One region of the Paenibacillus residui genome, then DNA from elsewhere that is predicted to be linked to it. Evidence: riboswitches for the same ligand, from Rfam matches in the RefSeq annotation. Region 1 holds a riboswitch; the other holds the start of a gene.

Region 1 (4,211 bases):
TACCATCCTCGTCAGCGGATTTTCCAAGGCGTTCGCCATGACCGGCTGGAGAATGGGATACGCTTGCGGTCATCGGGATCTGATTCAGGCGATGCTGAAAATTCATCAATATACCGTCATGTGTGCTCCCGTCATGGGCCAAGTGGCCGCAATAGAGGCGCTTAGATACGGTTTGGAAGAGAAGGACCGGATGGTCGAATCCTATAATCAGAGACGCAGGCTGGTAGTACGGGGCTTCCGGGAAATCGGTCTGGATTGTCACGAGCCGCAAGGGGCCTTCTACGCCTTCCCCTCGATCCAATCGACAGGACTGAGCTCGGAGGAATTTGCCGAGAGGCTCCTGCGGGAAGCAAGGGTGGCTGCTGTGCCGGGCAATGTTTTCGGATTGGGAGGCGAAGGGTTCATTCGCTGCTCTTACGCCACGTCAGTAAGCCAATTGAATGAAGCGTTGGATCGGATAGGCAAGTTTTACGAGAAGCTGCAGAAGTAATAATTTTCCATGGGCCAGATTTCTTTTTGCGCCTAAATATGGTATTGTTTAAAGTAGAAGAAAAGCGTTATTCTTTCTCTTCATGCTACCAAAGGGGGAATGATTATGACTGCTGCTTACCTGAATTCGGCTCCGTATCACAACCTTTTGCTTCGGGAGAAGGATTCGCATTTAAGATGGGTGACCGAACCCGCCAAGCCATCTAACGCTCTGCTTGTTCTGGAAGAAGAGATTCGGGTTTTGCGCATGCAGATGGAGCAGATGTACATGGAAGAACCTTGTTTCAACAATTCCTCCATATTGGAGATTAGCAGACTGCTGGATAAGAAAATAAACTTATATCTGGAAATGATAAGAGCCGAGGGCTGATAAGCCCGGCTCTTTTTTTCCTGCTTAAAGGACAGAAAGCGCCCCCCTAGAGAGAGTATAATCTCGCTAAAACGATTTCTTCGGAACAGACTCTGTGCTATCATAGTTTTGATGCGACTTTAGTGGGGGGAGAAACGTTGAAAGCGAAGCTGGGAATAGCATGGAAGCTAATCGCGGTGCTAGTTTTGGTAGTGGTGCTGAGCGCCTGTGGAAGAGAGAGAGCGGATGTCACCATCTTCATTCTGCCGCCGGGGGGAATGGACTCTTCTGTAGCGGAAACATTGGAGAATTTCGTTCAGGACAAAGTAGGGGAAACCATGTCCGTGGATTTATTCTCCAGTCCGATCTTCGACCTTAACAAGCTGATGGTCGAAATCGCCGCCGGGGATAACGACATTATGGTCCTTCCGGAAGAGCAATTCAAGGTGTTTGCCGAACAGGGAGGCCTGCCGGGTATGGACGATCTGTTCCGTCCGGAGGATTATCCGGAAGGGGTGCTTGAAGCGCCGAATGACGAGGGCAAGCTTGAGAAAAAGCTGTACGGAGTACCGGTGAGCAAAACGGAATGGCTGCAATCCGTCGGCTACAAAGGGGCGGAAATGTATGCCTTTATCCACCCTCGGGCCAAGGATAAGGACAAGGCGGCGGAAGTGTTGAAGAAAATAATGGAATCCTAGCATAGTACGCAATTGTTTTTGAGCTGATAGATTCTGCGAAGTCATGCAGTATCGCATGTATCGTTGTAATCCGTTAACGGTAGATAATAATAGACTTGTAACTTGGGGGCGCTTCCCCTATAATCTTCTAAGAGAATATAGCTTGAATAATTGAATGGACATGTAATGCCTGCAGGTCCCGCGAACGCCATCCGCGTCCGGGTTAAAAGGGAAGCCGGTGCAAATCCGGCACGGTCCCGCCACTGTAAAATGGGAGAGTCTCATTAGGCCACTGTTGAATCCAACGGGAAGGCGAGATTTACCAACCCCATAAGTCAGGAGACCTGCCTGCAAGGTGAAGCTGAAGAAATCCTTCGAGGAAAAGGAAACCGGCTGATCAGGATGATGGGGTTCATTTGTTATCCCCTTGGATCGCTGCGCCATTATGCCCTCTATCGAACGGATGGAGGGCTTTTTTCATTTAAAGCGCGGCCAGAAAAAAGCAAGTCCCTGATCATCAAATTTTACTGCATATAGCGGTTAGACCTTTAAAAGGATTGTCATAGAAGATTTCGTGAGTCATTTCACGATGTTCTTCTTAGGGCTGCATCATAGGTTCCGGGCGAACGGCCCGGGGGCACAGGGAAGTCATTCATCGTTTCAGGCTCTTTCTCAAAAAAAAGAATAGGCGCTGTAGACAAAAGGAGAGGAAGAATAATGAGTCAAGGACGGACCGCAAAGCAGATGATGCGGACAATGACAGCTCTGCTTCTGATGGCCATGCTGGCTGTCGGGCTGCTGGGCTGCGGAGACAAGCAGCAGGACCCGAAGGGCATAAGCGATCCGGCTAAAGTGCAGGACGAGAAGGGCAAGGAAAATCAGGCGGATGGTGATAAGAAGCCCGATTCGGGGGATAAGTCTGACGATGGGAAAGCGAAGGCCGGACAAACCGAATATCCGCTGAAAGTTACGGATGCTTCGGGGACGGAGCTGACATTCGATAAAGCTCCTGAACGGATTGCTTCTCTGGCCCCGAGCGAGACGGAAACCTTGTTTGCGATAGGAGCGGGGGATCAGGTTGTCGGCGTGGATCAATGGAGCAACTACCCTGAGGAAGCGGCGGCGAAGCCGAAGATCGGTTCTTTGGAGACTAATCTGGAGGCTCTTCTGGCCACGGAACCGGACTTGGTGGTCGCTGCAAGCAGCAACAAAAAGGTCATTGATAAAATTCGCGAAATGAATGTTCCGGTCTATTTCTCCGCACCTAAAACTTTGGATGAAGTGATCGAAAAAATCGAGACGATGGGCCTCATCATGAACAAGCAGGAAGAGGCCAAGAAGGTGGCCGAGCAGATGAAGGCCGACCGGCAGAAAGTCGTAGACGCCGTCAAGGATGCACCGGCCAAGAAGGTCTACATGGAGTTCTCCCCGGGCTGGACCGTGGGGGAAGGGGAGTTTATGGATGAGCTGGTCAAGCTTGCCGGCGGAACGAATATAGCCGCAGGGGAGAAAGGCTGGTTCCCGATCGATCCGGAGAAGATCATTCAGGCTAATCCGGAAGTCATTCTGTATGCCGAAGGCGGAGGAATGGAATCGATTCTCGAAGAAATCAAGAAGCGTCCGGGCTGGGATCAGATCGATGCGGTCAAGAACGGAGCTCTATATCCGATTGATAAAGATATTATCAGCCGGGTAGGTCCGCGTTTGACGGAAGCGCTGCTTGAAGCGGCCAAGGCGATTCATCCGGATCTGGTGAAATAAGATGAAAGCGAAGCTGTTTGCTTATGGAGGAGGAGCCCTTATGCTCCTCCTGCTTTCCGTTACACTGAGCTTATCCTTCGGCTCGGCCCAAGTGCCGATAGGCGATGTGTGGAGGATTCTGTTCCATGCCATCCCGGGCATAGGAGATTCGATCCAGCCCGACTGGTCACCGTCCGATGAATCGATCATTCTGAAGGTCCGATTATCGAGAGTTGTGCTTGCCATCCTGGTAGGAGCATCGCTTGCCATAGCGGGGGCGGGCTTTCAAGCCGTACTGCGGAATCCGTTGGCTGATCCCTATACGCTTGGAGTCGCTTCAGGCGCCTCGGTGGGGGCGGCTTTCATCATTCTGTTCGGGCTGCAGACCTTTATCGGCCAATGGTCCATTCCGGTCGTTGCCTTTACTACCGGGATGACGACCCTGTTCATCGTTTACAAGCTGGCCAGCACCCAGGGGAAATCCCAGCTGGAAACCCTTATTTTATCCGGGGTGGTCGTGCAGGCTTTTCTCGGGGCATTCGTATCCTTCATGGTTTCGCTGTCCGGAGAGGTCGTGAACGAAATCCTATACTGGTTAATGGGCAGCCTCTCGATGCGGAACTGGGATTATTCCCTGCTGCTGCTGCCTTATTTGGGAGTCGTTGTGGTCATTCTGATCGGCTTCAGCCGGTCGCTGAATCTGCTGGCCCTGGGCGAACGTCAGGCAGCACACCTGGGAGTGCACGTGGAAAGGACCAAGCTGATCGTGCTGGTAGTCTCCACCTTGGTAACGGCAGCGGCGGTATCCGTATCGGGAGTCATCGGCTTCGTCGGACTGGTCGTGCCTCATCTGGTCCGTTTGATCGTAGGGCCCGATTACCGGATCATCATTCCCATCTCGACCATTGTCGGCGGTATTTATGTGCTGTGGGCCGATACGATAGCTAGAATCGCCC
Region 2 (4,211 bases), on a different contig from region 1:
TAAGCTTCTTTATAATAGAAGAAATTGTCCTCATTCAAGAACGGCATCGGATAAATCGTTCTGGAATCCCCGTATTCGCGCTCCTCTATTCTCTGCGTGATAGGCGCAATAGACGCGGTGGAGGATTGAAGGTATGAGATCGACCCTGTCGGGGCAATGGCCATCCGGTAGGCATGATAGATTCCATGCTCTTGAACCAGCTCCTTCAAGCGGAGCCAATCTTCCTTGGTCGGGATCACATGGCCTTCAAATAATGCTTTCACTTTATCCGTGCGCGGAGAATAATCATTATCCAAGTACCGGTCGAAATAAGCTCCGTTCGCATACTCGCTTTTCTCAAAATCCTTGAACGTTTCCTTCCTTTCCTTGGCAATCAGCATCGACCGCTCCAGGGAATAGAAGTTGAGCATCATGAAGAAGGTGCGTACAAAATCGATCGCTTCCTTCGATTCGTACGGAATTTTGTTCGAGGCCAGAAATCCGTGCAGGTTCATGGCCCCCAAGCCGACGGAATGAAGCTCCCGGTTAGCTTTGGCGACAGAAGGAACGATGGCAATGTTGGTGCGGTCGCTCACCTCGGTCAGCGCATCCATGGCCAGATGAACCGTATCCCTCATCCGCTTGTTCTGCATCACATTCACAATATTCAGCGATCCCAGGTTGCAGGAAATGTCGCGATGGATGTCATCCTCTACCCCGTAATCGTTAATGGTGGATACTTCACTAAGCTGGGCGATTTCGCTGCACAGATTGGAAAACTTCACCCGGCCGATTTTTTTGAGGGCATGATATTCATTGGCGTTATCGACGAACATTATGTATGGGTAGCCGGATTCCATCTGAATTTGCGCAATTTTTATGATGAGGTCTCTGGCGACGATTTTCTTCTTGCGGATATTCGGATTATTGACCAGCTCGTCGTACATTTCCGTAATATCCATATCGTCCAGATGCATTCCGTACTCACGATAAACCGTATGCGGATAGAACAGGTACATGTCTTTATCCTGCTCCACCAATTCGAAAAATTTATTAGGAGCAACGACGCCCAAGGAAAGCGTCTTGATCCGGATTTTCTCATCGCTGTTAATCTTCTTCGTATCCAGAAACTCATGGATATCGGCGTGGAACAGGTTGAGGTAAACGACCCCGCTGCCGTCACGCTGGCCCAATTGGTTCGCATAGGAGAAGGCATCCTCGAACAGCTTCATAACCGGCAGAACTCCGCTTGCTTTGCCGTCCAGCCCTTTAATTTGTTCGTCGGCCGCACGGATCTTGCTTAGATTGAGGCTGACACCGCCGCCGATCTTGCTTAACTGCAGAGCCGAATTGATCGCGAATCCGATCGAGTTCATCGAATCATCCACTTCCAGCAGGAAGCAGCTGACCAGCTCCCCGCGCCGCTTTTTGCCTGCGTTCAGGAACGTGGGCGTAGCCGGCTGATATTCCTGAGAAATCAGCAGATCCGCATATTCCCTCGCCTTTTGCATATCGCCGTTGCCCAGGAACAGCGCTACGACCGCAATCCGGTCTTCATACCGCTCCAGAAACTTGGTCCCGTCATTCGTCTTCATCGCGTAATTGTTGTAAAATTTAAAAGCGCTCATAAAGGACGGAAAGCGGAACTTCCGGGCATACAGCCCCTCATACAAGCTCTTCACTTCGGCAAAGTCGTATTTGTCGAACAGCTCTTTCTCATAATAGTCGTGCTCGATCAAATAATCGATCTTCTCTTTCAGATCATGGAAGAAAACCGTGTTCTGATTCACATAATCGACAAAATAGCTTCGGGCCGCCTCCCGGTCTTTGTCAAACTGGAATTTGCCGTCCTTAAGCACCATAATTTCATTATTAAGCTGTATCCAATTGGAAAGTTGCGTGGACAATTTGATTGACCTCCTGTTTAAATCGCTCGACATCTTTGTTCGTGCCGCTCAGCTCGAATTTCATCAGCAAAGGCACCGAGTACATCTCGGCCACCCGGTCTCCGGCCAAGCCGTAACGGGCTCCCCAGTTCATATTGCCGCTGGAAGCAACCCCTTGCAGCCACCGGCTATTTTCCTCCAGAAATTTCAGGGTCGTCTGCGGAACCTGCCCCACACCCGTAGTATAAGTAATCAGCACATAGGGCTGGTCGACGGTTAACCCTTCCGTAATTTGAACGCATTCCAGCTCCAATTTGTTCACGAACCGTTTCACGTTTCCTGTCTTAGAGTCAAATACGATAAGCATAGCTACCTCCATGGGCATCCACGTTCGGGGTCGTTCCATAGCAATCTACCTATCCACTTTTGAAGTAAAATGTGATAGCAGGATGCCGGCTGGCAGCAATTAACTCCGCCAAGCCCCGGAATTTAGAACTTCCAATGCATTAAAAATGGCCCATCCGCCGGTGGTGGGCCAAAAACGACAGCATGAAAGCTACAGAGCCATAAAATGGGCTCTGCTCCGTGTCGTTTCAACCTCTCATTCCCCGAAGATGCGAAACTTGCAGAGATAGAAGGCAGGTCTACTGGCTTTGTGCTTCATCCTACTTTGAGCCCTTCCCGTATAGACCCGCCCCAAGACGCTGCCTATACAGTGGTATGCTCATTTCATCCGCACTTACAGTTGCGGGGACAGCTCCGGATTCACACCGGATTCCCTATTAAGTCAAATCTGACACCTTCTTCTCTATCTGTTATATTCAGTTAACTCTCTATATCTAGTATCTGTCGTCGAAGATGAACACTAAATATAGTCTCCTAACGTAATATACAATGTTTCTCTGTAACAATCAAGAGGCATTTTGGCATATTTATATTTTCATAGATTTACATAACGGACATCGCCGTTGAGGTAAATAATTCTCCTGCTATTCCAGCCGTCTCTTTAACGGCCATGAAGCTGCCCTCCTGCGGAATAAGGCTCACCCGGGTTGAGGTCGATCACACGCCTTCGCGGTTCATTTAACGAGTGCTGATGCTCGCAGCGCCAACGCTGGCTCTCTGCGGAACCGATCGTTTCCCCGTCTCGAATGATGTCGCCCCTTTCATACAAATAATAGGCGAGATCGACGAGTATGGTGGCTACTTCATTCGGATCAAGACCGGTAAAATGACACTGCAGGTCAGGCACCCCCATCGCGGCAAGACCGCATGTATCGACGAGCATTTCCGGCTGGCCTGTCCCGTCCCCTTCCGCCTTGTATAATCGCACGTTCATAGCCCCGTGCAGCCATTCCCCTTCAGAAATTGCCCGTAAATATTCCTCGGGCTGAACGAGCTTGCCGCTTGTTTTCCAATAGATGGCCTCGCAAGGCGCCGTTTCCAGAAGAGCGCACAGAGCGCTCTGAAACAGTTTCAATCTTTCTTTATAGTTCAGTCCTTCCGCGCAGAAATCGGTCAGCAGCAAGGAATAACGGCAGCCTCCGACCACTTGGCGGGCATCCGGCCAATGCCACGATTGCTGCAGTGCAGCTTCATACAAGGCCGCTTCCGGCGGACGCTCAGAGGGTAAGATACAAGTTTGCGCAGGAACGACTCCATCGCGGTATTGGACCATATAGTTGGAATGATAGAATAAGAGAGGTTCGAAATCTTGCCGCGTCCGCTCGCCGGAATGGGCCTCCGATACGACCGGATCCCGATCCCGCGCACCCTTAGGAGCATGTTCGTCGAGCCTGGCTTCCCCGGTATATTTCTGCATCTTTGCGTATAACCGTTCTTGATTCAGAATTGGCTTGTGCCGGTACAGAAGTTCCACCATCCATACAGGAGCGAAGCCGGGGAATTCCTCTTTGGACTTCACGATCGTCTCCTGCTCCTGCTCCTGCTTCACCGGTGCTTCTGCGGGTTCATGAGCTTCCTCCGTCACTTGCTCTTTGCTTTTGCTCCATTTGCGAAATAGATCTAACCAGCCCATTATCATTAAATTCCTCCTGTCTATCCTGATGTTTTTTCTAACGGACCGTCACCCGACATCCGCTTTGCAGCCTTCTTATTCCTGACGGATACCGTTCCGGAGCCTTATCCATCCCATTGGCAAGGCTATAGCCCGCTCCTTGGTCCGGCCCCGGCTTCAGGGATCGTTTCATGCCCCGAAACTACATATAGCACATCCGCTTGCATTTTGCCATTCATCCGTCTCCACCTCTGCTAAATTATTCATAATCAGGGAGCCGTTAAATAATTTTTCATAACTTTTTTCAAACTTACTGTTTCTTTTTTTTG

Evidence for each region. A riboswitch is a leader RNA that binds a small molecule or an ion and turns the genes downstream of it on or off. The one in region 1 is predicted to bind cobalamin.
Region 2: linked by a shared signal. The riboswitch ahead of nrdI (class Ib ribonucleoside-diphosphate reductase assembly flavoprotein NrdI) and the one ahead of ACFQ03_RS24830 (ABC transporter substrate-binding protein) in region 1 are both predicted to bind cobalamin.

Annotation. Positions count from the first base shown of each region.
Region 1 is NZ_JBHTIU010000107.1:10,433-14,643, forward strand. It holds gene ACFQ03_RS24815 (aminotransferase class I/II-fold pyridoxal phosphate-dependent enzyme) at 1-490, shown strand, start outside; gene ACFQ03_RS24820 (aspartyl-phosphate phosphatase Spo0E family protein) at 596-859, shown strand; gene ACFQ03_RS24825 (hypothetical protein) at 997-1,536, shown strand; cobalamin riboswitch at 1,694-1,881, shown strand; gene ACFQ03_RS24830 (ABC transporter substrate-binding protein) at 2,233-3,276, shown strand; gene ACFQ03_RS24835 (FecCD family ABC transporter permease) at 3,278-4,211, shown strand, end outside.
Region 2 is NZ_JBHTIU010000027.1:61,888-66,098, forward strand. It holds gene nrdE (class 1b ribonucleoside-diphosphate reductase subunit alpha) at 1-1,919, opposite strand, end outside; gene nrdI (class Ib ribonucleoside-diphosphate reductase assembly flavoprotein NrdI) at 1,852-2,232, opposite strand; cobalamin riboswitch at 2,486-2,683, opposite strand; gene ACFQ03_RS07400 (DUF4261 domain-containing protein) at 2,872-3,903, opposite strand.